Linked DNA regions of Candidatus Finniella inopinata. The protein of the gene in region 1 interacts with the protein of each later gene in a pairwise test. Links are inferred from orthologs where the notes say so. Each region holds a gene or a part of one and is shown in the gene's direction. Other genes may lie near its edges.

Evidence for each region.
Region 2: the proteins of EQU50_RS05820 (region 1) and ftsZ interact in binary tests that used the Escherichia coli proteins (3 or more experiments, as listed by UniProt). The link is inferred for Candidatus Finniella inopinata from one-to-one orthologs.
Region 3: the proteins of EQU50_RS05820 (region 1) and ftsA interact in binary tests that used the Escherichia coli proteins (3 or more experiments, as listed by UniProt). The link is inferred for Candidatus Finniella inopinata from one-to-one orthologs.

Annotation. Positions count from the first base shown.
Region 1 is NZ_SCFB01000006.1:176,822-187,598, forward strand. Bases 7,942-10,717 are described here. They hold EQU50_RS05820 (rod shape-determining protein), read left to right. Parts: upstream 7,942-8,697; coding sequence 8,698-9,738; downstream 9,739-10,717. Other genes in these bases: EQU50_RS05815 (class I SAM-dependent methyltransferase), read right to left, coding at 7,942-8,606; mreC (rod shape-determining protein MreC), read left to right, coding at 9,753-10,655; murB (UDP-N-acetylmuramate dehydrogenase), read right to left, coding at 10,667-10,717. In the rest of the region: EQU50_RS05765 (hypothetical protein), read left to right, coding at 1-172; 23S rRNA (guanosine(2251)-2'-O)-methyltransferase RlmB, read right to left, coding at 175-882; EQU50_RS05775 (tRNA1(Val) (adenine(37)-N6)-methyltransferase), read left to right, coding at 990-1,733; EQU50_RS05780 (helix-turn-helix transcriptional regulator), read right to left, coding at 1,738-2,541; EQU50_RS05785 (LuxR C-terminal-related transcriptional regulator), read right to left, coding at 2,702-3,265; EQU50_RS05790 (ISAs1 family transposase), read right to left, coding at 3,432-4,580; EQU50_RS05795 (hypothetical protein), read right to left, coding at 4,683-5,012; EQU50_RS05800 (helix-turn-helix transcriptional regulator), read right to left, coding at 5,029-5,865; EQU50_RS05805 (helix-turn-helix domain-containing protein), read right to left, coding at 6,001-6,846; EQU50_RS05810 (helix-turn-helix transcriptional regulator), read right to left, coding at 6,863-7,696; more of EQU50_RS05815, read right to left, coding at 7,833-7,941; more of murB, read right to left, coding at 10,718-10,777. UniProt on the Escherichia coli protein: Forms membrane-associated dynamic filaments that are essential for cell shape determination. Acts by regulating cell wall synthesis and cell elongation, and thus cell shape.
Region 2 is NZ_SCFB01000002.1:44,341-55,180, reverse strand. The notes cover bases 2,589-5,427. They hold ftsZ (cell division protein FtsZ), read left to right. Parts: upstream 2,589-3,210; coding sequence 3,211-4,644; downstream 4,645-5,427. Other genes in these bases: EQU50_RS01075 (helix-turn-helix transcriptional regulator), read left to right, coding at 5,290-5,427; def (peptide deformylase), read left to right, coding at 4,651-5,157; EQU50_RS01090 (tetratricopeptide repeat protein), read right to left, coding at 2,589-2,791. Outside these bases: EQU50_RS01100 (FAD-dependent oxidoreductase), read left to right, coding at 1-140; EQU50_RS01095 (ATP-binding protein), read left to right, coding at 163-1,488; more of EQU50_RS01090, read right to left, coding at 1,469-2,588; more of EQU50_RS01075, read left to right, coding at 5,428-6,117; EQU50_RS01070 (MFS transporter), read right to left, coding at 6,074-7,363; EQU50_RS01065 (nucleoside triphosphate pyrophosphohydrolase), read left to right, coding at 7,529-7,930; EQU50_RS01055 (DUF6314 family protein), read right to left, coding at 9,422-9,889; EQU50_RS01050 (NAD(P)(+) transhydrogenase (Re/Si-specific) subunit beta), read right to left, coding at 9,997-10,840. UniProt on the Escherichia coli protein: Essential cell division protein that forms a contractile ring structure (Z ring) at the future cell division site. The regulation of the ring assembly controls the timing and the location of cell division.
Region 3 is NZ_SCFB01000001.1:49,360-60,207, forward strand. The notes cover bases 676-3,522. They hold ftsA (cell division protein FtsA), read left to right. Parts: upstream 676-1,376; coding sequence 1,377-2,669; downstream 2,670-3,522. Other genes in these bases: EQU50_RS00290 (cell division ATP-binding protein FtsE), read right to left, coding at 676-1,136; EQU50_RS00300 (hypothetical protein), read left to right, coding at 2,929-3,522. Outside these bases: EQU50_RS00285 (cell division protein FtsX), read right to left, coding at 1-330; more of EQU50_RS00290, read right to left, coding at 330-675; more of EQU50_RS00300, read left to right, coding at 3,523-5,379; EQU50_RS00305 (L-threonylcarbamoyladenylate synthase), read right to left, coding at 5,589-6,545; EQU50_RS00310 (hypothetical protein), read left to right, coding at 6,607-7,326; EQU50_RS00315 (hypothetical protein), read left to right, coding at 7,457-8,140; lgt (prolipoprotein diacylglyceryl transferase), read left to right, coding at 8,233-9,024; EQU50_RS00325 (ComEC/Rec2 family competence protein), read left to right, coding at 9,024-10,848. UniProt on the Escherichia coli protein: Essential cell division protein that assists in the assembly of the Z ring. May serve as the principal membrane anchor for the Z ring.

The DNA of each region.
Region 1 (10,777 bases):
AAATAACCGATATATAAACCCTGAGAGATTGGAATACTTGCCAACCCTTTTTCAAGGCTCACCAGAATGTAGTGCCAAAAGAGAGTTGCTTATTTTGAGTGATTTCCTAAAAAAATGGTATTCCGTGAAAGTTGGGGCAGAAGTATTTACCGTCCCTGAGCTAGAATATTAACCTCAGCCTTGCTGACTTTTAAACGTCTCGTAAAGGGCAATGGCGGCGGCATTTGACACATTCAGGGTGGAGAAGTCGCTGGCTGATGGCAGACAAACCTGGAAATCACAAAGGCTTTGGGTGCGTTGGCGCATGCCATCCCCCTCGCTGCCCAAGATAAGGGCGATTTTCCCTTTCAGATCGATTTGGGTCAGGGTCTGTTGCCCCTTTTCTGAAAAGCCCACGCACCAAAAATTCATTTGCTTCAATTCTTCGATGCCTTGGGCCAGGTTTTTAACCAAACATAAAGGAACCCTTTCCAAAGCCCCACAGGCTGCCTTAGCCAAAGCCCCTGATTCCTTGGGGGCGTGACGCTCCGTCAAAATAACCGCCTTGGCTCCAAAAACCGCAGCAGACCGTAAAACTGCCCCCACATTATGCGGATCGCTGACTTGATCAAGGACAATAACCTGCTGATTGGGCGTTGTATCCGATTCCAAAAAGCTTAGGTCAAGCGTTTCCAATGGCTGCACCTTTAACGCAATCCCCTGATGCACAGCCCCTGGCTGCAGCATATTGTCCATGCGGCGACGGTCAACCATCTCAACTTTAGACATTTTTAACGGTGGCAGACGTTCTGTGGTTTTTTGATCGGTCAGATAAATCTTTTCAATAACCCGATGGGGGTTTAAAAGAGCCGCATGACACGCATGATAACCATATAAATACATAAACGTTTCCCAACCTAATCCCGAAAAATGATTTGAATTGGGTATATCCTACAGCGATCTTTTCTTTGTATAAATAAGTTTCAACAAAAACAATAGGTATGAATTTTATGGAGACAGACTCTTACACAGAAGATCGCCTGTTAGGGGAAAGAATCCTTCTACGTCAACCCAAAACCGGTTACCGTGTGGCCATCGACCCTATATTTTTGGCAGCTGCCATTCAACCGCAACCTGGCGAAACAGTTTTAGATATTGGTTCTGGAGTTGGGGCAGCCTCGTTATGCCTTGCCATGCGCTGCCCCCAGGTTAGGGTTGTCGGTATAGAGCTTCACCGGGAATCCGTCCGTTATGCAGCCGAAAACAGTCAGCTGAATCAGCTAAGAGACCGGGTTGAAGTTTTACAAGGTGATCTTTTAAGACCGCCGCCGCGCCTAGCTGCCGGCACCTTTTCCCATGTTATGACAAATCCGCCCCATTTAAATTCTAACAGTAACAACATTTCCCCTTATGAATCCAAGGCCCTTTCCAACCTTGAGGGGGAAGCTGATTTTGCCCAATGGGCCCGTTTTTGCCTGTTGATGGTTCGTCCTAAGGGAACTGTGACATTTATTTATAGAGCTGATCGATTGGATCAAGCCCTTGGTTTCCTGATTGGTAAGTTGGGCAATATAACTCTGTACCCCCTTTGGCCCGGCCAAAATAAACCAGCTAAACGCATTTTGATTAGAGGCACGAAAAACACCGGCGGCTTAATGAAATTGCAACCAGGTATTGTTTTACACAACAGCAATGGCCAGTACACAGCCGACGCCGATCAAATCTTAAGGCATGCCAAAGGCATAGAATGGTAGGTTCTTACGTAGACGCTAAATTTGAGAAAAGTTCCACCAATTCATTCGTGCTGTTACACTTTGATTTCATCTTTGCGCTGTAGATATGGTTTTCAACGGTACGGGGAGAAATTAGCATATTTTTAGCCGCACCCTTGAAAGTTTGCCCTTTTGATAACTGCTGCAATATAGCTGCCTCTTGGCCGGTAAGCCGCAGAGTAATTTTTCGATTATTTTTGAAATCATGTCCAACAAAATTCACAACAGAAGATTGTGGTGATTTGAGAGTCGATGGAGAAGAGAGCATGATGGGGTCTTTTATTGCCATTTCAATAAGGTCTTCAGCGGCTGTTCTGAAATATTGAATGAAATTTTGAAAGACAGACAAGTTCTGGATACAAAAGTTTAAAAAAACACCCATCTCATACGAAGAACTGCCAAATGCACTGATCTCAATATAGTTCTTAAATCGTTGGTAAAAACCAACCCTATTACCTATGTTACATAGGCTGGCAAGTTCCATTTGCTTTCTATAGAACGGTGCGTTAGCCAAGCCATCAGCTACACCAAATTGAGGTGTCAAAAAACCCATTAAACGGGGCGTAATGGCCTTTCTCGTTGTCATCCTCTTAAGGTCCTCGGTTCTTACATAGAGATCTTCACCATACAAAGCCTTTATATAAGTTCTGCCATTATCATCGGCGTCGCTATTAACAAGGTTGATTGTCTTGCCATCATCATAATAACGACGATAAGAAAAATGATTAAAATCCAGCTGATCAAACATGTATTGGCAAATGGCCTGAACAGCGTCCTGTACACTTAGCATGATGGAGTAATCTGGTATGAATATTTTCACATGAAATTTTAAAAACTTGTAAACTTACTTAATAACTTTATAGCAGGTATAGGCATAAGATAGCCAATAGATTCGTGACGCAATTGCGTAGTAAATAATTAATTTTTCTTCTTAATCAGAGAGACTGCACCTACCTGGGCGCTAAGGTTGGGAAGATTTTCAACAGCCCGTAAATACTTTGACACTCTGATTTTTTTATCATCTCGCCAATATGACTTTTCACGATGTAGGAAGAAAGCTGCAAATTCTTTGCCACTTCTTCAACAGTTTTCCCAGAAGCCAAAAGCTCTAAGGAATTGGCTTCTTGTTCCGTTAACTGCAGGGTGATTTTCCTCTTTTCCTTAAAATTGTAGCCAACAAAATTCAACAGGTTGGTTTCTAGTATTTTATAGCTTGAGCAGGGGTCAAGTAGGATAGGGTCTTCGTTTGCAGCTTCAATAAGACTTTTTGCCTGGCTCCTGAAATATTTAACAAAATTTTGAAGGACGGATAGGTTCTGGATACAAAAATTGCAAAAAGCAGCCGTATCATGAAAGGAACTTCCGAATATGCTGATTTCACAATAGTCCTTAAAACGTTGGTAAAAAACCACTCTATTCTCCATATTACAGGACAGGGCAATTTCCATTTGCTTTCGGTAAGTTGGATGTTTCATCAAAGTATCAGTTGCGCTAAATAGGCATGGCGATTGCACTGACATCTCCTCAGCCTAGTTTTTAAAATTACGGTTTCTGCTATTTCCCAAACTTTTGTAGATTGATTTGATTTTGTAGGTTTTGAGAGATCTACTTCCTGTTTTTTTTATTTTTAGACACTATCCTCCCCTTTAAAAGACTTACCGTTTATATCAGTCAATCCGCTCAAACGCGCTTTAAATTGTGGTCAGCGGTTAGAATTTTCAATAAGTATTTGTTGTCCCAGCCTGCTACCTTCCGTCGACAGCTCACCCCTCGTTTATTCGTTTTTTCTTGCTTGAGTAGATTCAAAGCAATACGTCTCATGACAGCCAAATTCTTGGCCGCGTGGCCAACATGCACCTGGTTATGGTCTTCCCTAAAACCTACATCCAAAGACCAGTGCAGGTTAATTTCTATGTTCCAGTGTTTTCTGACAGCAACCATAAACTGATCAATATTTTCATAGGCTAAACTTGTTAGAAAGTAGCGGGTACTACGCTCAACCTGATTATTAGTTGTGCGTGTTGTTTCAAGCATGCCAACACCCTTTAACCCAGGCCAACGAAGTTGAAATACTGCCGGATCGCGTGCTGATACTAATGTATAGCGACGTGTTTCTATGCGACCATGATCATGGATCTTCTCTACTTTCCGTCGATTAAGCATCTTCTTGTACTGACGTGATTCTCCTATATGGAAAATTGCCTTGACCATTTCATGAAGCTTCGGTTGATTATCTTTTAGAGCTAATACGTAGTCTGCACCTTGAATTAAGATCTCTTCAGCAATTGACTGCTGACAACCCATGGCGTCAATGGTGACTGTACTACCAGTAACATCAATCATCTTGAGTAATTTTGGAATGGCTGTAATTTCATTGGATTTTTCATCCGTTTTAACTTGCCCTAAAAGAAGACTTTGATTGCTTGCCCAGGCACTTACAATGTGTAGGGCTTTTTTCTCTTTTCTTCTGTTGCCAGAACCCCGTAGCGTTTTTCCATCAATAGCAATAATCTCAGAATTAACATCGATAGAGAGTGACTTGATCCATGCATAAAAGCAGGATTCAAATTGCTCTGGGTCAAGTATGGAAAACACACGGCCAAAAGTATCATGAGATGGCACACCATTAGGCAGCTCGAGAAATGTTGATAACCAATCGTATTTGGCTTTGCCAAATTCACTAATATCAACCCAGTTATCAGCGCCACAAATTGTGGCCAATATTGTTATTACCAAGATATCGTGCAATTTGTGAAGCTTGTTGTGGTTATCAATACGAGGATCGGCAAGAGGTTCAAAATGTTTGAGGAAAGTATCTGATAACTGCATCCCTGTTTCCTTTTTCTTTATTGAGAAAAAAGAATAATAACAACGGATAGAACAGCAGAAAAGCCGAATAAAAAATTAGGAAATAATTTTTAGAATACTAAACTAATTTTCAGTGCAATCGCCATGGCTAAATAGGGGCGTTACGAAACCAAAAAAGTAGAGAGTGTTGCCTGGATATGATCTCGCCAACTCTTGAATGTGGTCAAGTGTTGCGTAAGCCCCTTCACCATACAAAGCCTTTAAAAAAGATTTCCCACAGCCATTCGCAGGGTTATTGATAAAGTGAACTGTTCTTCCATCATCATAATGACGACGATAAGAAAAGTGATCAAAGTCCAACCCGTCAAACATATTCTGGCAAATAGCCTGGACAGCGTCCTGGGCAGAGAAGGAAAAGAAATCGTCGGTTATATGGATCTTTTTTATGTTCATCTGATTTAGCTATAAATTATCGACGCGTTAAGGTTGAGAAAAGTTCCAATAATTCATCCGTACTTTTACACTTTGATTTCATCTTTGCACTGTAAATATGGTTTTCAACTGTAGGGGGAGAAATCAGCAAATTCTTGGCTGCTTCTTTAAAAGTCTTTCCTGTGCCCAACTGTTTTAAAGACGCGGCTTCTTGGCCAGTCAAGCTTAAGTTGATTTTCTTGTTGTTTTTAAAATCATAACCAACATATTGCATTCGATCAAAGCGTTGATTCGGGGATTGGTAAGTTGAAAGGGGCGCAATCAGAACGGGATTCTTTTTCGCAGCTTCAATAAGATTGTGTCCTTCGTCTCTAAAATATTTAATGAAGCTTTGCAAAATAACCATGTTCTGAACACAAAAGTTGCAAAAATTACTATTATGAAAATTGCTGCCAAAACCGGCTAGTTCGACATGATCGCTATGGCGTTCAACAAAATAGATTCTATTTCCAATTTGGAAAGATTGGGTAAGCTCTAAGGCCTTTCTATGCTTTAGTGTGGTAGGCAATTGATCTAGCAGGGAATACTCAGCTGTCCTGAAACCAAATAACTTTTTTTGACTATGATATAGTTTTCTTAAGGCATCTAAATCGTCGGGTTGCAAATAAATTCCTTCCGCGAAATACCTTTGAAGAAAGCTTTTTCTAAGGCCATCGCCCTGATCATTTATAAGAATAAGAGACCTTCCGTCATCATAATAATGATGGTAGTCAAAATAATCAAAATTCAGCTCATCAAACATGTACTGACAAATAGCCTGAACAGCGTTCTGTGCGCTTAGCATAATGGATTTATCTGGCAGAAGTATTTTCACGTATTCCTCAAAGGGCTTCAGGAGCTTTACCCTATCAAGGTTCGTAACAACCCTATAGTCGGTATTGTCTATAGTTGTGTGACGAAATTGTGTTAGAAATGATTAATTTTTTTCTTAATGTCAGAGAAGCTATACCTACCTACGTGCTAAGGTTGGGAAGATTTTCAACAACTCGTAAATAGTTTGAAAATCTGATCTTTTCGTCGCTTCATGAAAATGGTTTTTAACGGCATGAAGAGAAATCCGTAAATCACTTGCTATCCCTCCAACAGTTTTCCCAGAAGCCAGCAGCTCTAAGGAATTGGCTTCTTGTTCCGTAAACTGCAAGGTGATTTTCCTCTTTTCCTTAAAATTGTAGCCTGTAAAATTCAAAAGGTTCGTTTTTGGTATTTTATAGGTTAGGCTGGGGGCAAGCAGAATAGGGTCTTCCTTTGCAGCTTCAATAAGACTTTTTGCTTGCCTTCTGAAATATTTAACAAAATTTTGAAGGACGGATAGGTTCTGGATACAAAAGTTGCAAAAAGTACCTGTCTCATGAAAAGAACTTCCGAATATAATCATATCTGTAAAGTCCTGAGAGTTCTGAAAAAAGGCAGTTTTATTCTTCCCTATATTAAAGATATGGGCAATTTCTATTTGTTTTTGATAAATTAGTTGATTAGTCAAGCCGTCAGTTAGGCTGAATTTCGGCGTCACGAAACCAAATAAATGGGAAGAGCTGTCAAAGGAGGTTATCACCTGTTCAATCTCATCAACTGAGAAATAAACCCCCTCACCATATAAAGCCTTTAGAAAGGATCCACCATTACCATCTTTACCGGAGTTCATAAGGTGGATCGTCGTACCATCAAAATATTGACGCCGATAACCGAAATAATCAAAATTCAATTCATCAAACATATTCTGGCAAATAGCCTGGACAGCGTCCTGGACAGACAAAGCAAAGAAATCGGCAGGTATATGGATTTTTTTTCTGTTCATTTTATTTGGCTATAAATTATCTAGGCGTTAACGTTGAGAAAACCTCTAGCAATTCATTCGTGCTGTTACACTTTGATTTCATCTTTGCACTGTAGATATGATTTTCAACGGTACGGGGAGAAATTAGCAAATTTTTAGCAGCGCCCTTGAAAGTTTGCCCTTTTGATAGCTGCTGCAATGTAGCTGCCTCTTGCCCGGTAAGCCGCAGAGTAATTTTTTTCTTTTTTTTGAAATCATATCCAACAAAATCCGCAGGGGTAGACTTTTGTGATTCCAAAGTCAGCCCAGGGGCAAGAATAATGGGGTCTTTTTTTATTATTTCGATAAGGCCTTCTGCTTCCGTTCTGAAATACTTAATGAAATTTTGAAAGACAACCAAGTGCTGGATGCAAAAATTTAAAAAAACACCTATTTCATACGAAGAACTTCCAAATGAATTGATCTCAATATAGTCGTTAAAACGTTGGTAAAAACCAACCCTATAACCTATGTTGCATAGGTCGGCCAGTTCTATTTGTTTTCTGTAAATTGGCTCGTTAGCTAAGCCATCAGCCACACTAAATTGAGGCGTTAAAAAACCCATTAAACGTGGACTGTCTGTTCTTGTCTTTGCCGCCTCTTCAACATCCGGGGCTCTCGCATAAAGCCCTTCACCATATAAAGCCTTTAAATAAGTTCTGCCGTGATCATTCGCGTCGCTATTGACAAGGTGGATTGTGGCGCCGTCGTTATAGTGTCGTCGATAAGAGAAATGATTAAAATTCAGCTGATCAAACATATACTGACAGATCCCCTGGACAGCGTCCTGTACACTTAGCATGATGGAGTTATCTGGCAAATGTATTTTCATCTATCCCTCAAAGGCCTTCAGAAACCCCACCCTATCGGGGTACACGCAAAATATATAGTTACTATAATGTTTATAGTAATGCCATGAAATTGCGCGGAAGATAATTATTATTTCTTACTTCGATGAAGAAAAAATTCTAGAGGGGATTATCCGAGTTATGACAATACTCTTTTAAAGTTACCTGAGCATGCTGACCTGCCAATGGAGATGGAAAGGCTAATTTTAGTTTTTTGGCAAAAGCCATTTTACCACGGGGCGCATAAATCTGCTTTGTGGCCTCGATGTAAATAAGACCACTGAATTTTTGCAAACAATGACGTCCAACGTATTCCCATAATGGGATGGTCATGGAAAAAAACCCAGAACAAGATGGAGGTCGATATAGGCTGCGTCTGAAGGTAACGGGCGTTAATAAGTGATTCCTTAAAAGTTTTGATAGCTGAGTCATGGTATAGGGGCGCCCAAATCCAAATGGATTGTTATCGGCACAAGCCCATAAACCACGTCGGTTCGGCGCCACAAATAGGATTCGCCCCTCTGGTTTTAAAACGCGCCAGGCGTCTTGTAAAAAATCGTCAACACTGTGACAATTTTCTAAGCCATGGACACATAGAATGCGGTCGATGGTTTGATCGGCTAGAGGAAGAAGGTTTTCATCTACCAAGGCAGACAAGGTTGGCCTAAAGGGTGGCCATTTTAAAACTCCTTGCTGCGCTGGCATAAAAAAGTAGACATCATTAAGGTCGCTATTCTCAGCCTCTAAAAAAGGCGGGGCATAGCCAAATCCCAAAACGACTTGATTTTTATAATTTGGCCATATTGTTGAGATTGTCTTCTTAATATCTTTTTGCACCACAGTCCCCAAAGACGATGCATAGAAGTCGCGTAAGTCAATTACATCTGTGGTCATTATGATTTTCCTATTACATGCTTGATCATTTTATCAGGGGTTTGTAGATTGGGCCAGCAAACCCACTATATTTTATGAATCGCGAGCCTTTATGCTATCACGTTTTTTGGGATTTATGTCAGCCGACATGGCCATCGACTTGGGAACCGCCAATACTCTGGTTTATGTCAAGGGAAGAGGAATCGTTCTAAATGAACCTTCTGTGGTCGCGATTGCAACCATCAAAGGCAAACGCCAAGTTTTGGCCGTGGGTGAAGAGGCCAAGCTGATGGTGGGGCGTACACCGGGGAACATTCAGGCGATCCGCCCTTTACGTGATGGTGTTATCGCTGATTTTGAAGTGGCAGAGGAGATGATCAAGCATTTCATTCGCAAAGTTCACAACAGACGCGGTTTTGCAGCCCCCCAGATTATTGTTTGCGTCCCCTCAGGCTCGACCGCTGTTGAACGTCGCGCGATTCAGGAATCAGCCGAAAGCGCTGGCGGTCGTCGTGTGTTTTTAATTGAGGAGCCCATGGCAGCTGCCATTGGTGCCGGTATGCCCGTCACAGAGCCCACAGGATCGATGGTGGTTGATATTGGGGGTGGCACAACCGAGGTCGCTGTCGTGTCATTAGGGGGCATTGTGTATGCCTGTTCAGTTCGGGTTGGCGGGGACAAAATGGATGATGCCATCATTAACTACATCCGTCGCACCCACAGTCTGTTGATTGGTGAAGCCACAGCTGAAAGAATTAAAAAAGAAATTGCTTCTGCCATCGTTACACCTGAAAGCGAGAGCATTACGATGTTGATTAAAGGCCGAAGTCTTATCAACGGGGTGCCCAAAGAAATAGAAATTAACCAGCGTCAAGTTGCAGAATCTTTAACTGAAGTGGTAACGGCCATAACCGAAGGGGTGAAAACAGCCCTAGAGAATACAGCGCCAGAACTATCAGCCGACATCGTTGACCGCGGCATCGTCATGACGGGGGGTGCTTCGCAATTAACAAATCTGGATCGCGTTTTGGCCGATGCCACCGGTGTTCCTGTGTTTATCGCTGAAAATCCGTTAACGTGCGTTGTGTTAGGAACGGGAAAAACTTTGGAAGAAATGAAAACCTTGAAGAACGTGTTAATCAGTATGTATTAAGACTGTCATAAAAAATGCTCCTCTCCTTTCTTGGTTTAAAAGCAAGCGGTCTTCGGCGAAGTCAGGCTTTCTTTATCTTTTTGGGAAAGTTTTTCAGGCATTCCTTCAAGAATTTGCATCGTTTCATGATCGGCTTTGTGCTTTTGGTCGTGTTTGTTGTGCTTTTGTTCAACAGACAAAATGCTTACCTACAAAATTGCCAACGATGGCTTTCTGACTTGACGGTCACAAGTTTGTATTACGTGCAGGCTCCCTTTACATCCATCAAAAATTATTGGCATACGCACACAAGTTTGCAGCACCAGATTCAGACTTTAACCCTGGAAAACCAACAGTTACGAATGCTTCAGCATCAGGCTTTAAGCTATCAAAGGGAAAATGAGGCTTTGCGGAAATTGGTGAATGCTTTACCCGCCTACAAACAAGAGTTTATAACCACACGCGTTCTCGGTATGCCCACAGATGCTTTCTCAACGTTGGCAATTGAAGTGGACTCGGGCAGTCACTTGGTCAAGAATCAGGTGGTTATAGCGGCCGAGGGGGTGGTTGGTCGTCTTTACCAAATTGGCACGACAACAGCGCGCGTTTTATTAATAACAGACAGTCGTTCCAAAATTCCCGCCCGCATAGCCACAACAGGCGAGCATGTAATTTTAAGCGGGCAAAACAATTCGGATCTGAAAGTCTTGCATACAGCCGCCTCGGCAACACCGAACACTCAACCAAAAGTGGGGGATCTATTAGTGACGTCTGGGTTTGGAGGGGTTTATCCGCCCGGCTTACCAGTGGCGCGCATTTCATCCGTGAGTGAATCGCCCGTTAATGGGGAATCCTTTACCGCCCGCGTTCTAGCGGATGCCCACAATCTTGATTATGTAAGTGTTTTAAAGGCAGTCATCCCGGAGGAGGGCAAATAAGATATTTCTTGTTAACCCAGCCGGATGATTTCCCATTCCAACATAATGCCGGTTTGATCATAAACACGCTTTTGAACGGTGTTCCCCAATTGTTCTAAATCAGCCGCACTGGCCGCATCCAA
Region 2 (10,840 bases), on another replicon or contig:
AAAAACTTATAGGATCGCCTGAAAATGATGTTGGCGTTATTGGTGGCACATTTATTGAAGGTGCTGACGAAACGACACCCCATGAGGAAGAGTTTGAAATTATGATTCAGAGTGCCAAAGACTTTTATCGTATTCGTTAGTTTTTAAAGCAGGTTATGTCATATGCCAAAATTAAAGCGCTATTTTCGCCCTTGGCGTCCCTTTAAACGGTTTTTGCCCAAAAGCCTGTTTGGCCGTACGCTTATCATTTTGGTAACCCCCTTAATTTGTATGCAGGTCGTTTTAGGATATATTTTCTTTGATCGTCACACAGAAACCATTTTGCGATTATTGTCCGACACAATTGCTGGTGATATCGCTTTGGTTGTCCATTGGGTTGAACGAGATGATGATTTTAAGCGTATTCATGCGCTGGCCCAGCAAAACTTAAGCCTTCATCTGGTTTTGGAACCCAACGGGAAAATGCCAAAAACAGGCTTGCACCGAAACAGTTGGTTGTATCAGTTTTTAGGCGAAGCATTAGATCAAAAACTACAATCCCCCTATTATGTGCGCATGGATAATAATTTTATCTATATATCGGTTTTAAATTCAAAAGGGCTTTTAAAGGTTACCTTGTCCCGAAAACGCTTGTTTAGTCGGACAACACCGTTGGTGTTTATTTGGACGACGGGCTCGGCGATTTTGTTGTTTTTGGTGGCCTCTTTGTTTATGCGCAACCAAATTCGCCCCATTCGACGGCTGGCTCAGGCCGCGGAGAGTTTTGGTAAAGGTGATGAGATTGTCTCCTTTAAGCCAGAGGGGGCAACGGAAGTTCGACAAGCCGGTTTTGCCTTTCAAATGATGCGAGATCGATTGCGGCGTCAGTTGGCTGACCGTTTGGAAATGTTGGCCGGTGTTTCCCATGATTTGCGAACCCCCTTAACCCGCATGAAACTTCAGTTAGCCTTAATGCCTGAAAATCTTGACCAGCAAGCCTTAAGCCAAGATGTGCAAATTATGAAGCAAATGGTTGAGGGATTTTTAACGTATGCCCGCGGGGCCGGTGAGGAGGAAATAAAGCAAGTTGATCTTGTTGGCTTGATAAATGAACTGACACAACAATTTAAAGATGAAAGTTTTCAAGTAGCTTTGGAAATCCCAGCCGATTTAGTCGTGTCGCTAAAGTCTGGACTGTTTACCCGGTGTTTAACGAATTTATTGGAAAACGCTAAAAAGTATTCGCACACTCTTCACCTGCAAGTCCAAACGTCCCAACATTACTGGCAGTTGATTATGGATGATGACGGGCCAGGCATTTCCCCACAAGAGCGGGAAAACGTCTTTCGGCCTTTTTATCGCCTTGATTCGGCGCGCAACTTGGACCAAGGGGGTGTGGGGCTTGGTCTGAGCATTGCGCGTGATGCGATTCGCAGTCATGGGGGACAGATTTACCTTAGATCATCGCCCCTTGGTGGTACACGCGTGGTTATTCAACTTCCTTTATAGAGATTGATGGCGAGGAAGATGACGACACTGTCATTGGATTTTCTAACACATACTGTAAGGCTGCTCTATCTTTTGCGGCTTGTGCTTGCTGCTCCATACCAAGTTTTCCATAAGCTTCAGCGGCCTGGTTCCAAAGGCCCCAAGATGGGTTTTTTTGGTTGGCTGCAACAGTTGCAAGTTGTTCGAAACCTGAGGCTGCTTTGATGAGGAATTCTCTAGCTTTATCCTTCTGGTTCGCTTTTTCAAGAGCCTGGGCTGCTATTTCCAAATTAGGGGGGCTTTGTAGGACGTGTTGATTAGCTATAAATACTTCTGCAATTTTTTGATAATCTACTGGTGCTTGATCACCCATTCCAAGCTCTTCGTAAGTTCTGACAATCATGAACAGCGAATGAATAGGAATATTCTGAGTTGTTGAAGGGGTTAAACTAATAATCTTCCTATACATTCTCTTTGCGTCGCTATTTTTTCCAGCACTTGTATAAGCTTTAGCTGCTGCCCGAAAATCTATCAAATTAGGCCTGGTTTGACCTGTTGTATATAGAAAGGGTGTGGTGATTTCTTCAGCATAACTCAGATAACACGACACAGAGAAACCATTGTTTATTGATTTGTTTTTCTCATTCGCAGTCAGTTTCGAAGCCATTTCAAACGCCTCCGCTGCTTGTTGCCAGTAATATTCATTGTCGATTGTTTTTTTTGCGTATTCTAGATATTGGTTGCCTGCCAGGTGATATGCATCACTTGCCATTTCTGCTCGTTCTGATCCTTCATAATGGCGTGCGGCGAACAAAAGGTCCCCTGGGATTTTTGCACTAAGGGCTCTGCTCTTATAACTCCAGATAGCAATATTCGTGGCTATTGTAGACCACTCTTGACGCTCTGCATGTCTTTGCAAAATTTTGTAAACCAACTTGATGGCTTCATCATATTGTTTTGTAAGGTAGAGCGCCCATCCTACAGTTAACAACACTGGGGTGGTGCTTTGGTCAGGGGGGGTGCCTAGTTTTGCCAGAGTTTGTTGAAAACTCTCAAGATGAAATACGTCAACAAAACGATTGATTCCGTCTTTTTGTTCTACAATTAAATCAAAATCACAAAGGAACTGCGCAGGGCTATCTTTCAAAAAGTTATGCAGATCCTCCCAAAGAATTGGTTCCTTTTTTTCGAGTTTTGACACTAGAAAACCGCTGCTTCTTTTGCTTGCAAGAGACATCATATCTGGTTTGATGTCTGATGAAGCGGCATATGTAAGGCCCTGCAAGATCAACGTTAAGGACAATATTTTTACTATGGAATGCATGTATACTTTTTCCTCTGAAATGCTTGTTTTGGTTATGAATTTAGACTCGTACTGATATGTGTTAAAAACAGCTGCGTATAAAAGTATGAGACAATATCGATCTAAGTTCCATATGCAAAAAAGGCTTTTAAGGATAAAGCCGGAAGCTCTGATCCTGCCTTTTTTAATTATATTGGCATATGATCTATTGTTGTTGAAACGTGTTAGTTATTTTAGCTTTATTTTCTTAAATTTTTTTATCAAATAAAAAAAAGGTCTTTTGATATAAATTAAGGTGGATTTTTTCTTAAAGAAGCAATAAAGATAAAGGGTGTGATCAAGCTAAATATCATTGGTCAATTAAAATTTTTTATAATAAAATTTTACCCAACGACTTTAGGTTCCCCCAACGCTTTTTTGTAAAAGGATTATTGCTAGCTATGAACGGACATAAATCAAATACTCATGAACTTGACCTTAGACCACGCATTTCAGTTATAGGTGTTGGTGGAGCGGGGGGGAACGCTGTTAATAATATGATCCGGGCTAAGCTGGAGGGGGTGGAGTTTGTCGTCGCAAACACAGATGCGCAATCCATGGACCAGTCGTTGGTTATGCCTGAAAAACGTATTCAATTGGGACTGCATATTACCCAAGGTTTGGGCGCAGGATCTAAGCCAGATGTAGGACGTGCGTCCGCTGAAGAATCTTTAGACGAGGTTCTGGGGCATTTGCGGGGTAGCAACATGGTCTTTATCACGGCTGGCATGGGGGGTGGCACCGGAACAGGGGCAGCGCCCGTGATTGCCCGTGCTGTCAGAGAAAGTGGGATCTTGACTGTGGGTGTGGTCACAAAGCCTTTCAATTTTGAAGGGACACACCGTACCAGAATGGCTGAAAAAGGCATTGAAGAATTACAACAATACGTCGATACCCTGATCATTATTCCCAACCAAAATTTATTCCGGGTTGCCAACGAACACACAACGTTTGCTCAAGCCTTTGAAATGGCTGATAACGTTTTATGCTCTGGCGTTAGAAACGTGACCGATTTGATGATGCGACCTGGTCTTATCAATCTGGACTTCGCTGATATCAGAGCGGTTATGGCTGAAATGGGCAAGGCGATGATGGGTACTGGTGAGGCCGAGGGTGATCGCCGTGCGGTCGAGGCTGCTGACATATCGATTGATAATCCATTGCTTGATGATGTCTCGATGAAGGGCGCCAAGGGTGTTTTGATCAACATCACCGGTGGCTATGACATGACGTTGTACGAAGTTGATGAGGCTGCGAACCGGGTGCGCGAGAACGCCGACCCTGAAGCGAACATTATTTTTGGTTCCACCTTTGATGAAAAATTAAATGGGCGTATTCGTGTTTCTGTGGTTGCCACAGGCATTGGATCAAGTTTGGCTCAGCAAGCAGCGTGGAGAAATGCCGCCGCTGAGCAGATGTCTTCGTCTGCCTATATGGCAAAAGGACCAACGGTTAATGCTGCGCCTGCAGAGTCCTTGCAAAATGCAAGGCATGCTGTTTCGGCCGAACTAGATTTAGCAGCTTCACAAGAGGCACCTGCTCCAGCGGCTCCGTTAGGAACCAACCAGCAAGGCTACTATTCATCTCCAGCACCGTCTACAGCTCCTTTGGATATTCCCTCATACCAACAACAATCCCCTGGGTATGCTGAGCCATCGCCTAAGGTTGAGAGGAAACGATCTCCCTCTTTGTTTGAAAGGTTCACAGGGGTTGGACGTCAGCGTTCTCAAGAGGCTTCTATGGCTGAACAGACTTCAAAGGCACAACCTTCCGAAGATGACAGGGATCATGACGTTTTGGATATTCCAGCCTTTTTACGTCGGGGGAATCAGTAAGCACTCATGGCTCGTTTGACTGTTCTTACCGTCCCTGATGCTCGTTTGCGAGTGAAAGCTGTACCCATCTTGGGTGTGGATGACAACATTCGGCAGCTTATGGATGATATGCTAGAGACCATGTATGCTGAGGATGGGGCGGGGCTTGCTGCAACGCAGGTCGGAATTAATAAACGCGTGGTCGTGTTGGATTTGGAAGACCATGCGCCAGGCCTTGGTCCCTTAAAAATCGCCAACCCGGAAATAGTTTGGCGATCGGAAGACGTCCAAAAAAACTGGGAGGCTTGTTTGTCAGTACCAGGCCAAAGTGCACAGGTAGAGCGGCATACGGCCATTCGTTTGAAGTATCTGGATGAAAATAATACGACTCAGGAAAAAGACTTTGTCGATTGGGTCTCAGTTTGTTTACAACACGAAATTGATCATTTGCAAGGTGTTTTATATGTTGATCACCTATCGGCGTTAAGGCGAAATTTGTTAATTGAGAAGGCCAAGAAATTCAAGGCTTCTTAGTTATTTTATTGGCGAACCGTGCGTAAGTATTTTGAATTAATTTCAACTTTTATGGATTGCCAGGATTGTTTGCATAGGGATAATGTGTGAATTGGCCTCGTGCAAAATATGACGTTAGTTTGGTAAAAATTCATGAACAATTACAGAAGTGTTAAAGAATATAACCAGTCAATTCAAAAAAAACTTTCGGAAATTGCAAAACCCCTTGAAGACAATCTTTCTATTCGGTTTTTGACATACAGGCGTTTTTATAACGATGGGAATCTTCTTTATTTGTTTAATCACGAACAGTGGATGGATTATGTTCTTGGTTCATCAAATTGGGTCAGTTCAAGTTTTAAAAAGAAAATAAAACTGACAACGGAACAAGCCTTAATCGACAATGTATGGAGTGAAAAAGTTGATCATGAAGACCCTATTTTAGGTTCCCTTTATGCCCATGACATTTGGCATGGTATTTCCGTCTATATCAAACACAATAGTTATATTGAAAGCTTTGCATTTGCGGGGACGCGTGCCACCCCCCAGGTTCTTGATATTTACAGCAATCATCATTACGTTCTTGATCACTTCAGAAAGTACTTCTACGTCCAGGCCAAACCTTTGATTGATGGCTATGATCGTAAGTTACTGATTCCCTTTTCTTTAGAAGAAATGATGGCCCCTTCAGACCTTAATAAAAAAATTGAAAAGTTTATGCAAGAAACTTCCTTGAATCAGATTCCTTTATTTCTGGGGGGGGAAAGATATTGTGCTTTCCAAAAGGGAAATGGATTGTCTGGTGGGGTGTGTCTATGGCGAACGGCCAAGCAGATCGCCAGACGCTTAGGCATTTCTTTTAAAACTGTCGAAACCCATCTGGAACACGCTAAACAAAAAACGGATTGTCAGTCAAAAAGCGATATGATTAAAGTCGTCATGCAAAACAACGATTTTCGGTATCTTGTTGGAAAGACATAACCGCATCGTCATACCGCCGCAAGAAAGTTACGGATAAAAATCCAATGACGGTTGTGATGAAAATATAGACGCCAGGTGCCACCAAGCTTCCCCACGACTTTGCTAAATATATACAAATAAGGGGAGTCGTTCCGCCTAAGATGGCTTGCCCCAGTGTAATTCCAAAGGCAACCCCTGTGTAACGATATTTTGGTGGGAAAAGGCGTGTGAACAGACCGGAAATAGGGGCCACAAAGGCAACACCCAAAGTCGAAAATAAAACTTGAAAAATAAGCGTTCCGTAAAACGTTGTGGCTTTGTCCAGCATGAAGAACAAGGGGAAAACTAGAAACAAGATGCAAAGACTCGTTTTCTGCATGAAATTTTGCAGGTCAAAGCGGTCAGAAATATACCCCATAACGGGCGACAACAGAACCCAATATAAAAAGATCAGCGTATTGACCATTAAACTTTCATGCAATGTCAAACCAATTTTATTGATGTACACATCGTTCAAATACAGGGTTGATACGTACAGCAATGAATGGCCACATCCGCCAACACCAAGGGCGCACAAAATATTCCATGGGTCCTGCTTCAAAACAGTCCTAAGGGGGCTATGACATTGCGTCTTCGATTGTTCTATCTGTTTAAAGACGGGAGTTTCCTGCATACGGCGTCTTATAAAGTATGCGCCTAACGTGGCAAGGGCACCTATCAGAAAGGGAAGACGCCATCCCCATGCGGGCATAAACCATGCGATACAAAAACTACCCAACGCTGTACCGAAAACGGCCCCCAAAATACCAAAGGCACAAACAAAACTTGCCGAGAACCCAACCCGGTTTGCAGGCACATGTTCCCCAATGTAAACGCCCACGCCCCCAAATTCACCGCCAACGCAAAGGCCCTGGGCAAGGCGGCAGGCAAAAATAATGACGGAGGCGGCTATGCCAATTTCTGCGTAAGTTGGCAGCAGACCCATGATTGTCGTTGGAATGATGGTTAGCCCAACAGACAATAAGAAAGCTTTTTTACGGCCATAACGATCACCATAAGATCCAAATAAAATGCCGCCTAAAGGGCGCATAAAATAGCCGGCTGCAAACGTGCCAAAACTTGCAAGCATGGCTACATCTTTATTACCTGTTGGGAAGTAATGAATGCTCATGACAGTAGCAAGACATCCATACAAAGCAACGTCATAGCGTTCAATTAAGTGTCCAAGAAGACTGCTTGCGATAGACTTTCGGTCGACGGTAACCATATAAATCCGACTGTGATGGTGAATAAAGTGGGAGTAGAAAAGATTTACTTTCCTCCGTCTAGTTGATTTTTTGAATATTTTCTTAGAAAATTTCCGTTGGTTGGTAAAAATTTTTACTTGAAAGGGGTATAATCCAACATAAAACCTTATCCATTGGGGATATCTATGACTAAAAAACATCGTTTTAAGGTTGATAAACTCACCCGCGACAAGATGCCAGATATTATGCGAAGTCTGAATATTGACGGGCTTGTGCGTATTATGGATGCGGATGAATATCTGATGCGCCTGCAAGACAAATTGCTGGAGGAGGCCAAGGAGGTCATTGCGGCCAAAACCCCTGATGAATACGTTGAGGAATTAGCTGATGTGTTAGAAGTCATGCACGCCCTGGCGAATCGACTGGGTCTATCATATGAACAAATTGAAGAAAAACGCCAGGAAAAGAAACGGGAAAAAGGCGGATTCGAAGGTCGCGTCTATGTTGCGTATGGTGACGTCGCTGCTGATAATGAAAACATCCGTTACTATCGGGATAGGTCTGAGGATTATCCCGAGATTGTGTAATGTTTACTGACGGTACCATGAAATTCTAAAGTGCCATTTTCGTTTTTCATGGTGTATTGGTCCTGATATATCAGAAAGGCCACCCATGCTCATACAACGATCGACACTTATGAACCGCATTAAAGAAGCCTTTCGTGTGAATAGGATTGTTTGTTTGTAGGGCCACGTCAGTGCGGAAAAACGACCCTTGCCAGAGAATTATGGGCATTGTCGGGCAAACGACCTCAAGACCCAGGGTGTTTTGACCTTGAGAAACCCTTGGATATTGAACTGCTTGATGCCCCCGAACTATCACTTCGACCTCTTTCAGGTCTTATTATCATTGATGAGATTCAAAGACGGCCCAACCTCTTTCCTTTTTTACGTTATTTGCATGATGAAGCCTTAGATCAACAAATCCTGATTCTTGGAAGTGCATCTCGTGAACTTATTCATCAAGCGTCTGAATCACTTGCCGGGCGGATTTCATTTATAGAAAACACCCCTTTTTCATTAGATGAAACTCCCGACCAAACTCAGTTGTGGGTAAAGGGGGGATTCCCAAAAAGTTATATTCTCGATGATGTCGCAAGTTACCAATGGCGCGGAGACTATATTCGAACTTATGTCGAACATGATCTGGGAACATTTGGGCTTTCGTTCAATCCGGATATCTTAAGAAAAATGTGGTACATGCTGGCTCATTACCATGGCCAAATGTTTAATGGTTCAGAGCTTGCACAGGCACTAGGAATTTCTCAACCAACTGTTAAGAAGTACTTGTCTTACTTACATGCAACTTTCATGATTAGAACTTTGAATCCATGGTTTGCCAACATTAAAAAGCGACAGGTCAAATATCCTAAAATCTACTTCCGTGATTCAGGTCTTTTGCACATAGTCCTTGGTATCCACACCCAACAAGATCTGGTGCATCATCCAAAAGTTGGCGCATCATGGGAAGGTTTCGCCTTAGAAGCAATATGCCGCCTGTATCGTACGGACCCAGAAGACTGTTTTTTTTTGGCCAGTCATAACCAGGCAAAGCTTGATTTAATCATATTCAAAGATGGAAAAAAAGGGGGTTCGAATTTAAGTATGCAGACGCTCCAAAAATTACGGCCTCTATGCGCAGTGCGCTTGATGACTTGGAACTTGATGAGTTGACGGTTGTCTATCCGGGATCGCGTGATTATGCGTTGTCTGATCGGATCAAAGTCCGCGGACTTTTAGGCTGTGCTGTTTCTTCATATTGAAGTGATTCTCAGCTTACCATGAAATTCTAAAGCGCCATTTTCGTTTTTCATGGTAATATACCCAATTCAAACCATTTCCCCTGTTTTTCTGCTTGATCTTTTTCCGATAAACGGCGGCGAAAAAGCCTTAAATAGAATGACTATTCCAGGCTTTTTCGCCTTGTTTGTTGAAAAATCTCTGCCATAAAAATCCCGAAAAATGAGCTGAATTGGGTGTAGTCAATCATTCCTTATCATAGGGTGTAAACCCAAACTCTTAAGAAAAAAGCTTAACGATCCGTTCAACTGATTCTACTGCGGCTTCCATCCTGCTAAAAACAGTGTCAATTGTGTAATCCTTGAAGGGCCCCTGTACGACATAGGTCGTTGAAAAACTGTTTGCGGAATGAATAGTCATCGTTAAATGATAAGCATCATTTCCACACTGATGGCTGTGGGTTAACTGAAAGGGAAAATCTGACACATCATTAAGGCTGAATTCATGCAATAAACTGTGATCGCTTTTATGAATATATAACCTTGATATTTCAACTGAGAAAAATTGTTTTTGATAGCAGGTCTGTTCTTTCCCATCCAAGAAATAGGACCCTTGTTCCATATATATTTTTTGATTGGCCTTACTGTGTTCAAAGCAGGCCGTACCCTGAAGGCTGAGTTGCGGTGATGAAATGACTCGTTGATAAGAATAATCACCTGTAAATACCCTATCCAGAATAGGATTCATATTTGATACCCTCACCTATCCGCAAGAATCATTAAAAGACTGTGCTGGTAGTGTGCGAGAAGAATCATGCCATAACAAAAAGCCCTCCCGCTAAAAGGCTTAAAGTTTCATTCTTTTAACGTCTTCAAGATCTGCTCGCATACTTTCTTGGCATCGCCTAAAACCATCAGCGTGTTGTCGCGATAGAATAAATCATTATCGACACCAGCATAGCCCGACGCCAGAGATCTTTTCACGAACAAAACCGTACGGGCATTTTCCACATCTAGAATCGGCATCCCATAAATGGGGGAAGTAGCATCAGTTTTGGCAGCTGGGTTGGTGATATCATTGGCGCCAATGACGAAGGCCACATCTGTGGATGAGAAATCGTGGTTGATTTCTTCCAGTTCAAGAACTTCGTCATACGGCACATTGGCTTCGGCCAACAACACGTTCATGTGGCCTGGCATACGGCCTGCCACAGGGTGAATTGCGTACCGAACCTTCACCCCTTTTTGTTTTAAAAGATCAACCATTTCCCGCAATGCATGTTGAGCCTGAGCCACCGCCATACCATAGCCTGGCACAATAATCACAGAACCAGCATTGCCCATAATATACGCGGCATCTTCACCACTGCTGACTTTAACAGGTTTGTCTGACTGACCGCTTGCGGCCTCAGAGGCGGCCGCTGGGTCCGTTCCAAAGCCACCCAAAATAACATTAAAAATTGACCGGTTCATCCCCTTACACATAATGTAACTAAGGATGGCACCCGATGCGCCGACCAGGGCGCCCGTGATAATTAGCAAGTTGTTGTTCAAGGTAAACCCAATACCGGCAGCAGCCCACCCTGAATAAGAATTCAGCATGGAGATAACCACAGGCATATCCGCCCCTCCAATGGGCAGAATTAAAAGGAATCCCAACGCAAAGGCCAACAACGTCATCATCCAAAAAACAAAGGAA
Region 3 (10,848 bases), on another replicon or contig:
CGTGTTCAAGTCGTTTGCTAACGGACCTAATAAATTTATCAATTCTGATCGTTCCACCACCTCTATTTTTTGCAAGGAAGGGATGGTTTTTAAAAAGGTCGACACCTTTTCCAATAAAACAGCCGATTGTTCTGGATCTTTCTCGATTAAAGGTATCTCCACCGTAAAGGTCGGATTCGATCCTGTGTCCGGATCATAAACCGACAGAAAACCCATCACCATAAAAACGATGATAATGCTAAGGAATCCAACCGCCCAAGACAGATAGGTTTGCCCACCATCTTGGTTAAGGGGAAATTGGTGCAGGGAAGTGTTTCGAGTTTTCAACATCAGTAGTAGTCGCTAGGCCGGCGATTTTGAACGGGGGGTTTGGCCTGAATGCGCCCCTGATGCAGCTGCAGTTCGATATAGGGAAACGCACTGACCAATGCTTGGTTGTGGGTGGCCAAAACAATGCTTGTGCCCATTTTATTAAGTTCCTCAAACAACGACATCAAGCGATGGGCGCTGTGGGCATCCAAGTTGCCTGTTGGTTCATCAGCCAGCAATAACAACGGGCGGGTAATTACCGCCCGGGCAATAGCGACCCTTTGTTTTTGACCATCAGACAACTGAAAAGATAAGTTATGAAGATGATCGCCTAGACCTACCCAATGAAGCAACTCAGCCGCATATGTGTAAGCCCGACGGGTGTCAGTGCCTGTTATTTTTAAAGCTAACGCGACGTTATCTATTACTGACAAATGATCAATCAGTCGACAATCTTGAAAGACCAATCCCATTCGTTGACGAAAGCTGGGCAGTTCAGCAGCTGATAAACTATTCACATCACGGCCGAAAACGCTGACTCTTCCGCCTGAGGCTTTAAATCCACGGTATATCAATTTCAGTAATGAGGTTTTACCAGCGCCACTGGGGCCCGTTAAAAAGTAAAAGGTTCCGGCGAACAACGAATAGTTTAATTCATAGAAGACAGCTTGGCCTGTTGAATATTGTAATCCAACCCCTTCAAACTTAATAATTTCAACATTAGGACGCCGTTGGTAAGGCAAGGGCTGCTCTTCTTGAAGTTTTTTTGGATAGTATCGTTTTTGGACCTTGAAATCAACGATGGGTTTTTCTTGTGTCACTAACACGTGATAGGATCGATTTATATAACAAGCTAGTTGCCCGTTTAAGGTCCATTAGTTGTGCAGGGTTGCTCCTTAAAACTGCCGGCGAACAGGCGAATAATTCAAAAACTCAACAAAAAACGGGTGGATAATACCAAAAGGAAGAATGATAAATCAACGCATCAAACCAAAGGCTAGATGCCATTCGCGGTAAAATTGTTTGAAAAACTGTAATTTATCGCAAAAGTATTGTAGTCTTCCGCTATGAGCTTTTTTACTAAAAAATTACCGATACAACGCAAAGAATTGTTTGCGGCCCTTGATATAGGATCGAGCAAAGTCTGCTGTGCGATTGCAAAGCTTGATGGCGCAAGGCCGTCGCCTGATGACGTGCCCATGGAGGGTCGATCCCTTCGGGTTGTGGGTGTCGGCTATCAACTCTCCAAAGGGTTAAAATCAGGCGCCATTATAGATTTGGAATCTTTGGAAGATTCGATCCTAAGCGCTGTTCAAAATGCCGAACAGGCTGCAAGGCAGAATATTAACAGTGTCTATGTCAGCCTGCCGGCCTCCTTTACCCAATCGCATATTTTAAGGACAGAGATTTCCCTTTCTGGCAACCCTGTTGATGAAAGCCATTTACGGCGTTTGCTGAACTTAAATTATGAAGGCATTGTCAAAAACAACCGCCATATTATTCATATTTTACCCTTATCATATACCCTTGACTCTATCACAGGGATTCGTGACCCCAAAGGGATGGTCGGGGAAACCCTATCCGCGACGCTGCACGTTGTCAGCGCCCCTTTAAGCTTGATTCGAAACCTAAGCGGTTGCATCGGTCGTTGTCATTTGGATATTGCTGGGTATGTTTCATCGGCGTACGCCTCTGGCTTGGCGACGTTGGTTGAGGATGAATTGGAACTGGGCGTTACGGTGATTGACATGGGTGGGTCGCAAACTACGATCGCCTCTTTCATCAATGGTACGTTGGTTCGAATCAATTCGATTCCTTTGGGCGGCGGCAGTATCACCGCAGATATTGCCAGAGGACTTGGAACACCTTTAGCTCAGGCAGAGCGTCTGAAGACATTGTATGGCACGCTGATGCCATCCAGCTCCGATGATCGTGAAAACATCTTCATTCAGTCTATGGGGGAAACGGATAACAGTTACCAGCAGCACGTTTCAAAAGGAATGCTGATTCATATAATCAGATCTCGCGTTGAAGAGATTTTGGATTTGGTTTCGCAAAAAATGAAGACTTCTGAAGTTGACCCGTTGGTGTACCAGCGCTTGGTTATTACAGGCGGAGCAAGCCAGCTTCAGGGGTTGAGGGAAGTCACCGGTCAGCTGCTGACAAAGCAAGTGCGCCTTGGGTTGCCTATGGGCCTGACAGGGACGGTTGATATGATCAACAACCCCGCGTTTTCAACCTGTGCGGGGCTTTTGTTTTATGCCTTGCAAGATTATAACGGTGATCAAGTGGGCCCGCTGGCGCCCGCAAAATGGCAAATTGCGCAAAGATTAGGGCTGTGGTTTAAAGAGAATTTTTAGACTGTTACAAAAAAAATACAAGATTTAGCATAATTAGCGCGCTTCGCCGCCCAAGTGTCTCACATCTGTCTGAACTTATTCACAGCAATCAAGCAAAAAACAAGAGGGGGGTAAAGACAATAAACTGCAATTAAAAAAATATACCGACGATATATTAACTTGCAAGGGTGATCCCAATGAATTATGTTCGCCATGAAATACTCTGCGCCACCGCGTAAGTATTAAAATTTCGACGTATACAATAAGGGATACCAAGATCATGATGAAGAAAATGAATAAGGCGCAAGAGCAGGCATTATTAATGCTAATCGGTCTAACTTTCTTAGCCCCCCAAGCCAAAGGTAGTGGCGCTGGAGAGGAGCTGTATGATGCAACCAGTGGTTCATCTCTCCGTACTCCTGCAACAATGAAATTGGAAAGCTTACCTCCTTCCTCTGATAAAGGACCTATAGAATCAGCTGAAAAGCCAAGAAATCCCGCAATTTCAGTATCGCGGAAGAGAGACCGTGATGATTCTGAGAATGAGCAAGATGGTCTTGAAACTGAAGCTAAGAAGCGTTGCGACACAAACCAAAGCTCAAGCTCAAGCTCAAGCTCAAGCTCTTCCTCGTCTGCAGGGCCTACAAGTGATGCTAATCAAGACTTATCTGGTTTTTTACCACCTCTACCCGCACAACAACAAAGAACGACAGAAATAGAATCGGTACGTAATGTATTGATGGATGCAAATCTTGATTCAGATGCACGCGTCGTTCGTGCTTACAATATGTTCGTGGCAATGGATCACGCAGGCGCAGCGACAGAAGGCGCAGTAGGCTTGGTGAATGATCCAACTATTGGTATCGAGATACGCACACGCCTTGCTCAGAAATTTTTGTCTAATCATAATCTTGTTGATGCGCATTATATGCTGATAGCGAGAATCGTAGGTTGGCTGAATGATCCAACTATTGATAAAACTAAGAGCGTGGCTATTGCTGGGGATATTTTGGCTACTGTTAAGTATCCTCGTGCGCATTATGAGCCGATAGCGACAATCGCAGTAGGTTGGCTGAATGATCCAACTATTGATAAAACTAAGCGCGCAGAGCTTGCTGGGAGGATTTTGTCTAATAGTAATCTTGATCTGTATCATGCACCAGCAGCGACAATCGCAGTAGGTTGGCTGAATGATGCACGTATTAAAATCAATACGCGCGCAAAGCTTGCTCGGAATATTTTGGTTACTGATAATCTTAAGGAACATCATAAATCAGTAACGACAATCGCAGTAGGTTGGCTGAGTGATGAAAGTATTCATATCAAGACTTTCGAGGATATTGCTAGTGATATTTTGGCCAGTGAATATATTGATATAAATAGTCGTGTAGAGCTTGCTATCCGTTTTTTTAATGAATTTGACAGTGATAAAATGACCGGTTTTAGTAATAATCAAAATACACAAGATCTGGTATCCACAGTTGAGCCTTGGGTGACGAACGATAATATACCTATCCAAAAGCGTGCAAAGCTGGCTAGTGGTATTTTGAATGCAAACGGTTGGGATGAAAACGACAGTGAATATAGTACAAGTGTAGCGAAAACGGTGATCAGTTGGTTAGATAATGCAGATATTGATATAAATACTTGCGCAAATCTTGTTCTTAAAATTTTTGTTAATTATAATGGTGTTTATGAAGAAACGCAAATAGAGGTTGCAGTAGCAGCAATAAAATTGTTGAGTGATGCACGTATTGATATCAATAAGCGTGGAGATATTGCCATGTATATGTTGAGTATAGATCTTAGCGGCCCGTCCTTGGAACCCGCAGTAGACGTAATGATGAATATGTTGAGCAATACAAAGATTGAGAAAAGTCTTCGAAATACGATTGAAGCGTATATTGTAGATGGTCCTTTAAGCGGAGTTTCAAACCCCACGCTTGTAAGGATGCTAAATCATACAGCCATAAACGAATCTACACGCGCAGATATTGCTGAATCTATTGTGGATCAATATCCAGAAGAGGCTATAAATACGCTGAGTAAGCCCGATATGTGTATCAATGCACGCCGATGGCTTGCTCATTATATTTTGAAAGAGGATGCTCTTGCCGCACATCACGGAACGGTAGCATTAGCTCTTATAGGTTTGCTGAATGATGCAAGTATCGATATCAATACGCGCGCACTTCTTGCTCAGGATATTTTGAGTCAAGATGATCTTGATGAACAAGTAGCGACAATCGCAATAGGCTGGCTGAATGATGCACGTATTGATATCGATACACGCCGATGGCTTGCTTATTATATTTTGGAGGAAGATGCTCTTGCCGTACATCACGGAACGGTAGCATTAGTTCTTGTAGGTTTGCTGAATGATGCACGTATTGCTATCGAGGCTCGCACACGGTTTGCTGCCAGCATTTTAAAGAGAGATGCTCTTATTGAACATCACGAAAAGGCAGCCGCAGCTGCTAAAAATTGTCTGTCTAATTTAGGTGATGGTAGAGGTGACTATTCTATTATCAGAAATTCCGTAATTCTTGCTGAGTTGATTTTAAACAGAGATGCTCTTTCCCCATATCATGAAGCGGTAGCCAAGACCGTTAGAAACTGGGTAGGTAATGCAAATTTTCGTTTACCTGAACGTGCATCGATTGTTTCCAAGATTTTAGGCAGAAAGAACCTTGCCGCATATCACGCAGATCTATTGCCACCCATAAAATAGACCAACCATGGAGAGCTTTTAAGAAGGGGGCTTGATGGGGGCAAATATGCGCAATTGATAATTGCCGATGGAAGGAATGGTTTCAAATACAATGAAAATCTCATCTTGTTTTTCGAATTTTATAACGAAATTATGGGATGGGATCACCAATTACACATTTTGATTCAATTTCTTGAAGAGGCTGATCCGTACGAATTATCGGGTCACAATTAACTTTCCGAACTGGCAGCCCGTTGCAGGCGATCATTAAGGGCTGCCCCTAAACCTTTCAAAGGGATGGGCATGACGGCAATCCCCTTAAACAAACCTGGTTTATCCAGTTCGTTTAACATGGAGAATAAATTGGCTGCCGCTTCCTTTAAATCACCCGTTTTACTTAAATTAAGGTGGGCGGGTTGATCGTTGTGTCCAAAACCCAAGAAGGCCTCGCCGGGTTCAGCATGCAAACAATTGATGCGAAGGGGCAGTTGCGGGGCGTAATGACGTTTCATCATGCCGGGTGCCTTGATAGCGGTTGTGCCAACTTCCTGGTGGATCGCGTGTCCCAGAATTTCCTCTAACATTTCAACAGGTGTTCCGCCGGGGCGCAGTAAAACAGGCACGTCGCCGGATAAATCCAAAATGGTTGATTCAAGGCCCACTTGGCAGGGGCCGCCGTCCAGGATAAAAGGTGTGCGAGGCCCTAAACTTTGGTGGACAGCCTCTGTTGTTGTTGGGCTGATATGAAGCGACCGATTCGCACTTGGGGCCGCTAGGGGTTTTCCATAAGCCTTTAATAAATCTAAGGCCACAGGATGATGGGGAACCCGAATCGCCACTGTTTCTAACCCAGCTGTTACCAAAGAGCTAAGATTTGTTGGCTTTTTGTTCAAAACCAAGGTCAAAGGTGAGGGCTGTGTATGCCAAAAATAAGTTGCCAGTATTTCGGCAACCTTGGTGAAATAAGCCCATTGCTGGGCCTGTACATAATCTGACACATGAATAATTAATGGGTTAAACTGCGGGCGCTTTTTCAATTCATAAATCTTAGCCACTGCGTGCCCATTCAATGCATCAGCCGCCAATCCATAAACTGTTTCTGTGGGCATCACAACCAGATCACCTTGTGCTAAAAGTGTGCAGGCTTGATTGATAGAGGTTTTTTTTTTGGAGGGCATATTAACCATTTATTAATATTTAAAAATATATGTATATCAGCATTCATTTTTTTATTTGGGGAAAATAACAATGTATGATAAATTAAAAAAATTTACTTTGTTTTCGTTTGCTTTTGTCGTCAATCAAAGCCAACTTCATGCAACAGGCATGTCCGACAAAGATTTTGAAAAACCAGATCATTATCAATTAAAGCAGATTCATCAGGAAAAACTTAACTTAAACCGCCAAAAAACTGAAGTGCAAAAATTAATGGCGCAGGGGTTCCCTGAAAAAAGAGCCAAAGAAATTCATGCCCAAAATCAAGTCGCTCTGTTTTTTGAAAAACAACTTATAACGCCATTGGTGCCAGCCTGGAAAATTGTAGAACAGATTGGATCAACCTGCGAGGTAGTGTTGAATAAGGATAATAATGGGCTTTTAGATGAATTTTTTGTATCTTCCGATATTGAATGCCTTAAAGAAAAAGATGCCCCGCTTGTTTTTAATGAGACACGTTTTGTGACAGAAGGCGAAGAGATTCACCCCATTAAATTTAAAAGATTGCAGGAAAAATATTCGCATACATCATCTTACTTTTCCTTACTTTACTCCAGGAAGGCGGAAATAACCAAACCGTGTGGCAAAATGAATCTGACGGTTTCATCCTTGTCTATTTCAGGGCTTAAAACAACTTTGGAGCTATATAGTACTTTAAAACCCAGAATTGATAGATTGGATGTAGATCACATGCTGACTACTTTGAAATCTGATGGCACGTTGACTTTGTATAAAGTTGTCAAAAATGCTTAAGATCCATTTGGAAAAAATGAAAAGTGAACCATCAATTAACGATTTGTTAGGGTTTTTAATTTTAGACTTGATTCCATATTCTTTCCCTAACCAGTTGTAAATAATGAAATTTTTGAAAAGTTTTTTGTGTTTGATATATGGTTTTATTCTTAGTCAAGCTTATGTTTATGCAAGCTGTGATGCTGAGAAGGTTGTTGAGAAACAAAACACTTACTCGCTAAAAAGTCTTTCCGAGGGAAAAGTAGATTTAGACCATTTCCAGGTAGAAACAAAAAGCCTAATAGAGCAAGGATTTCCTGAGAAAAGAGCCAAAGAGATTTATGCTCATGAACAAATCAAAAAAATTTTTAGAAAAAAATTTAGATTAGTATCTGCCGGAAACTTCTTTGAAAAAATTGGGGGCGCTTGCGAGGTCGAGTTTCATAAGACTGATGCTGGTATTTTGGATGATATATTCACAAGCTCCGACTTAGAATGGATACAGAGGGGTAATTCGCCTCTTGTTTATAATGAAGTTCATTTCGTAGAAACAGAAAAAACAATTGCCCCTTTTGACCTTGAAAATTTAGAAGGCAAAGATCAATACAACTACACTTTACCTTCCCTTAACGTAAAGACCGGTAGCCTTGATGCCCAAATCCACAGACCCTGCGGTATCTTGAAGGCGTCATTATCGCCCCTTCACCTGACCGCAGCGTTGGGATTTCAAACTGCCTTAAAAACACGATTAGAGAAAATGCGGATTGGGCATACCCTTACCATTTTAAAACCCGATGGCACCTTGACGCTGTTTGATGTCATCAGAGGGGAATAACTGTTGCGAAAAGTGCATGAAAAAAGACATAATCTGCAAATTAAAATTGCAGCTACTCGTGAATCAAATTTCTCTTCATGGTGCGGAGCCGTATGCTTGTTCTTCCCTTTCCAAATTTTGACCCCGTTTTAGTACAAATGGGTCCACTTAAAATTCATTGGTATGGCCTGGCATATGCAGCAGGGATTGTGCTGGGTTGGAAATATGCGCTTTATCTGGCAAAAAGATACGTGCCGACCATCTTACCCCAATATCTTGACGGCTTCGTCACGTGGATTGTCGTTGGAATTGTCGTTGGAGGCCGCTTTGGCCACATTCTATTTTATGACCTGAGCCATTACATAAGCCACCCAGTCGAAATCTTGATGACCTGGAAGGGGGGGATGTCCTTTCATGGCGGGTTAGCGGGGGCTGTTATAGCAGCCTTCATTTATTGCCGACGCCTGAGAATCCCTTTGTTCGTCTTTGGTGATATTTTAACCTCTGCCTGCACAATTGGACTTGGGCTGGGCCGTATCACCAATTTCATCAACGCCGAATTATATGGAATAACCACCGATTTACCCTGGGGAGTGGTTTTCCCTAACGCTGGTGCCATGCCCCGCCATCCCAGTCAACTTTACGAAGCATTTGGTGAGGGGGCACTGTTGTGGATAGTCTTACATCAAGCCTGGAAAATCCCTGGGTTGCGTAGCCAGCCGGGCCGCATCACCGGGCTATTTTTTATGGGCTATGGCATCGTCAGATTTTTGGTTGAATATGTGCGTGAGCCTGAAATTATTTATGCGGTGGCTGGCTGCGCCATTACCCAAGGTCAGGTTTTGTCGCTGCCCTTGATCGCCCTGGGTGCTTGGTGGCTTCGACGGCAAGCAAAAAAAAACTAGTGATAAAATCTTTAAACACCGCTCTTTTAGAGGACCACACGCGCTGGCTTTTATGGTGGCCGGTGGGGATGGCTGCGGGGATACTTTTTTATTTCCAGCTTTTAACTGAACCTTCCTTAACTCTGGTTCTATTATGTGCGGGCTTGGTCCTAGCCTGTATAGCCGGCGTCCGCATCTTTTATAAAGATCACAGATTACTTACAGAAACTGCGGGTCTGTTCTGGGTTTATGCCCTTGTCAGCCTTATCGTCGGGTTTACGGTGGCTAAGGTTAGAACGGAACTCTTGGGCACTCCTTTGCTGAAGGAAGCTATCCGTTCGCTGGAGATTACAGGTACTTTGATTGATATCGAACACCCCGACTTGAAAAAGCCAGACAAACGACGGATCACGATTGACCAGGTTCAGTATGAGTCTGGCGTCCCTTCAACAATTCTGCCTACTAAAGTACGTCTCAATACGGCTGCCCTGAAATTGGACGCGGAACCGGGTGACCAGATTCGGTGTCGCGTCAGCCTTTTGCCTTTGTCGCCCCCTGTCAGCCTGCAGGGATACAATTTTCAGCGTCAGGCATATTTCGCAGGTATTGGGGCAGTGGGTCGCGTTCAATCTTGCCAAACCCTTTCTAAAAAACCCAAAACCAAACTTTACCAGGGCCGATACAAGCTAACTCAAGCCCTTAGAAAACATTTACCCGGACCAACTGGTGAAATTGCCGCCGCCTTAATAACCGGTGACCGATCAGGCATCCCCAAAGACATTCGTCAACATTTCACGGATGCCGGAATTGCCCATATTTTGGCCATTTCAGGTCTGCATGTCACGTTGGTGGCCGGTATTCTTTTCTTTTTAATCAGGCGGGGTTTGGGCCTGGTTCCTTACTTGGCAGAAAACTATGGTATCAAGAAATGGGCCGCGGTCGCAGCGATTGCTGCAACAGGTCTCTATTTAGCCATTTCTGGTTATGGGTTTCCAGCCCAAAGGGCCTTTATGATGACCACCCTTGTCATGGTTGGCATTTTGTATGATCGAAACCCTTTGTCTATGCGATCATTGGCCATTGCGGCCACAGTTATTTTAAGTCTTTATCCGAAAAGCATTGTATCGGTTAGCTTTCAACTTTCATTTGCAGCCGTTACAGGGTTGGTGGCTGTTTATGAAGGGGGATATCAACCGTTGAAAGATTGGATGGTTCGCCAATCTACTCAGCGTTGGATTCGTAGGCCTTTGGGGTATGGTTTCGGTATCGTTTTAACTACTCTTGTTGCCACCGTGGCCACGACCCCCTTTGTCGTTTACACCTTCAACCGGTTCACTTTGCAGGCTATTTTGGGCAATTTAGTCGCCATTCCCTTAACAAGTTTATGGATCATGCCACTTGGCGTTTTATCAGTGTTATCGTTGAGCGTAGGCGGCAGTGATACTCTGTTTTGGTTGTGGGGACTTGGGATCCACTGGCTTTGCCAAAGTGCTGAATGGATTGCTGCCTTGCCTGGTGCCGCCATTCCTGTGGCAACGCCCCATCCAGGTTTTTTGATGCTGACAACAGTTGGAGGATTATGGCTGTGTTTATGGCAAAAGCGGTGGCGTTGGTTGGGCCTTGTGCCCTTGATAGCTTCCATTGGTTTTCTATTCTTTGACCATCATCCCCATATCTATTTAGCCGGTGATGGGTCAGTCATGGCGTACCGTTTCAATAGAACCCTTTATGTATCCTCTGAAAAACGGGGCGCTTTTTATTTTGAACAATGGGCGCGTGAATTGGGTGGATTGGAAGTAAAGCCATGGCCGGGCTCTAACATCCTTTTAACGCCTGACATTCTGC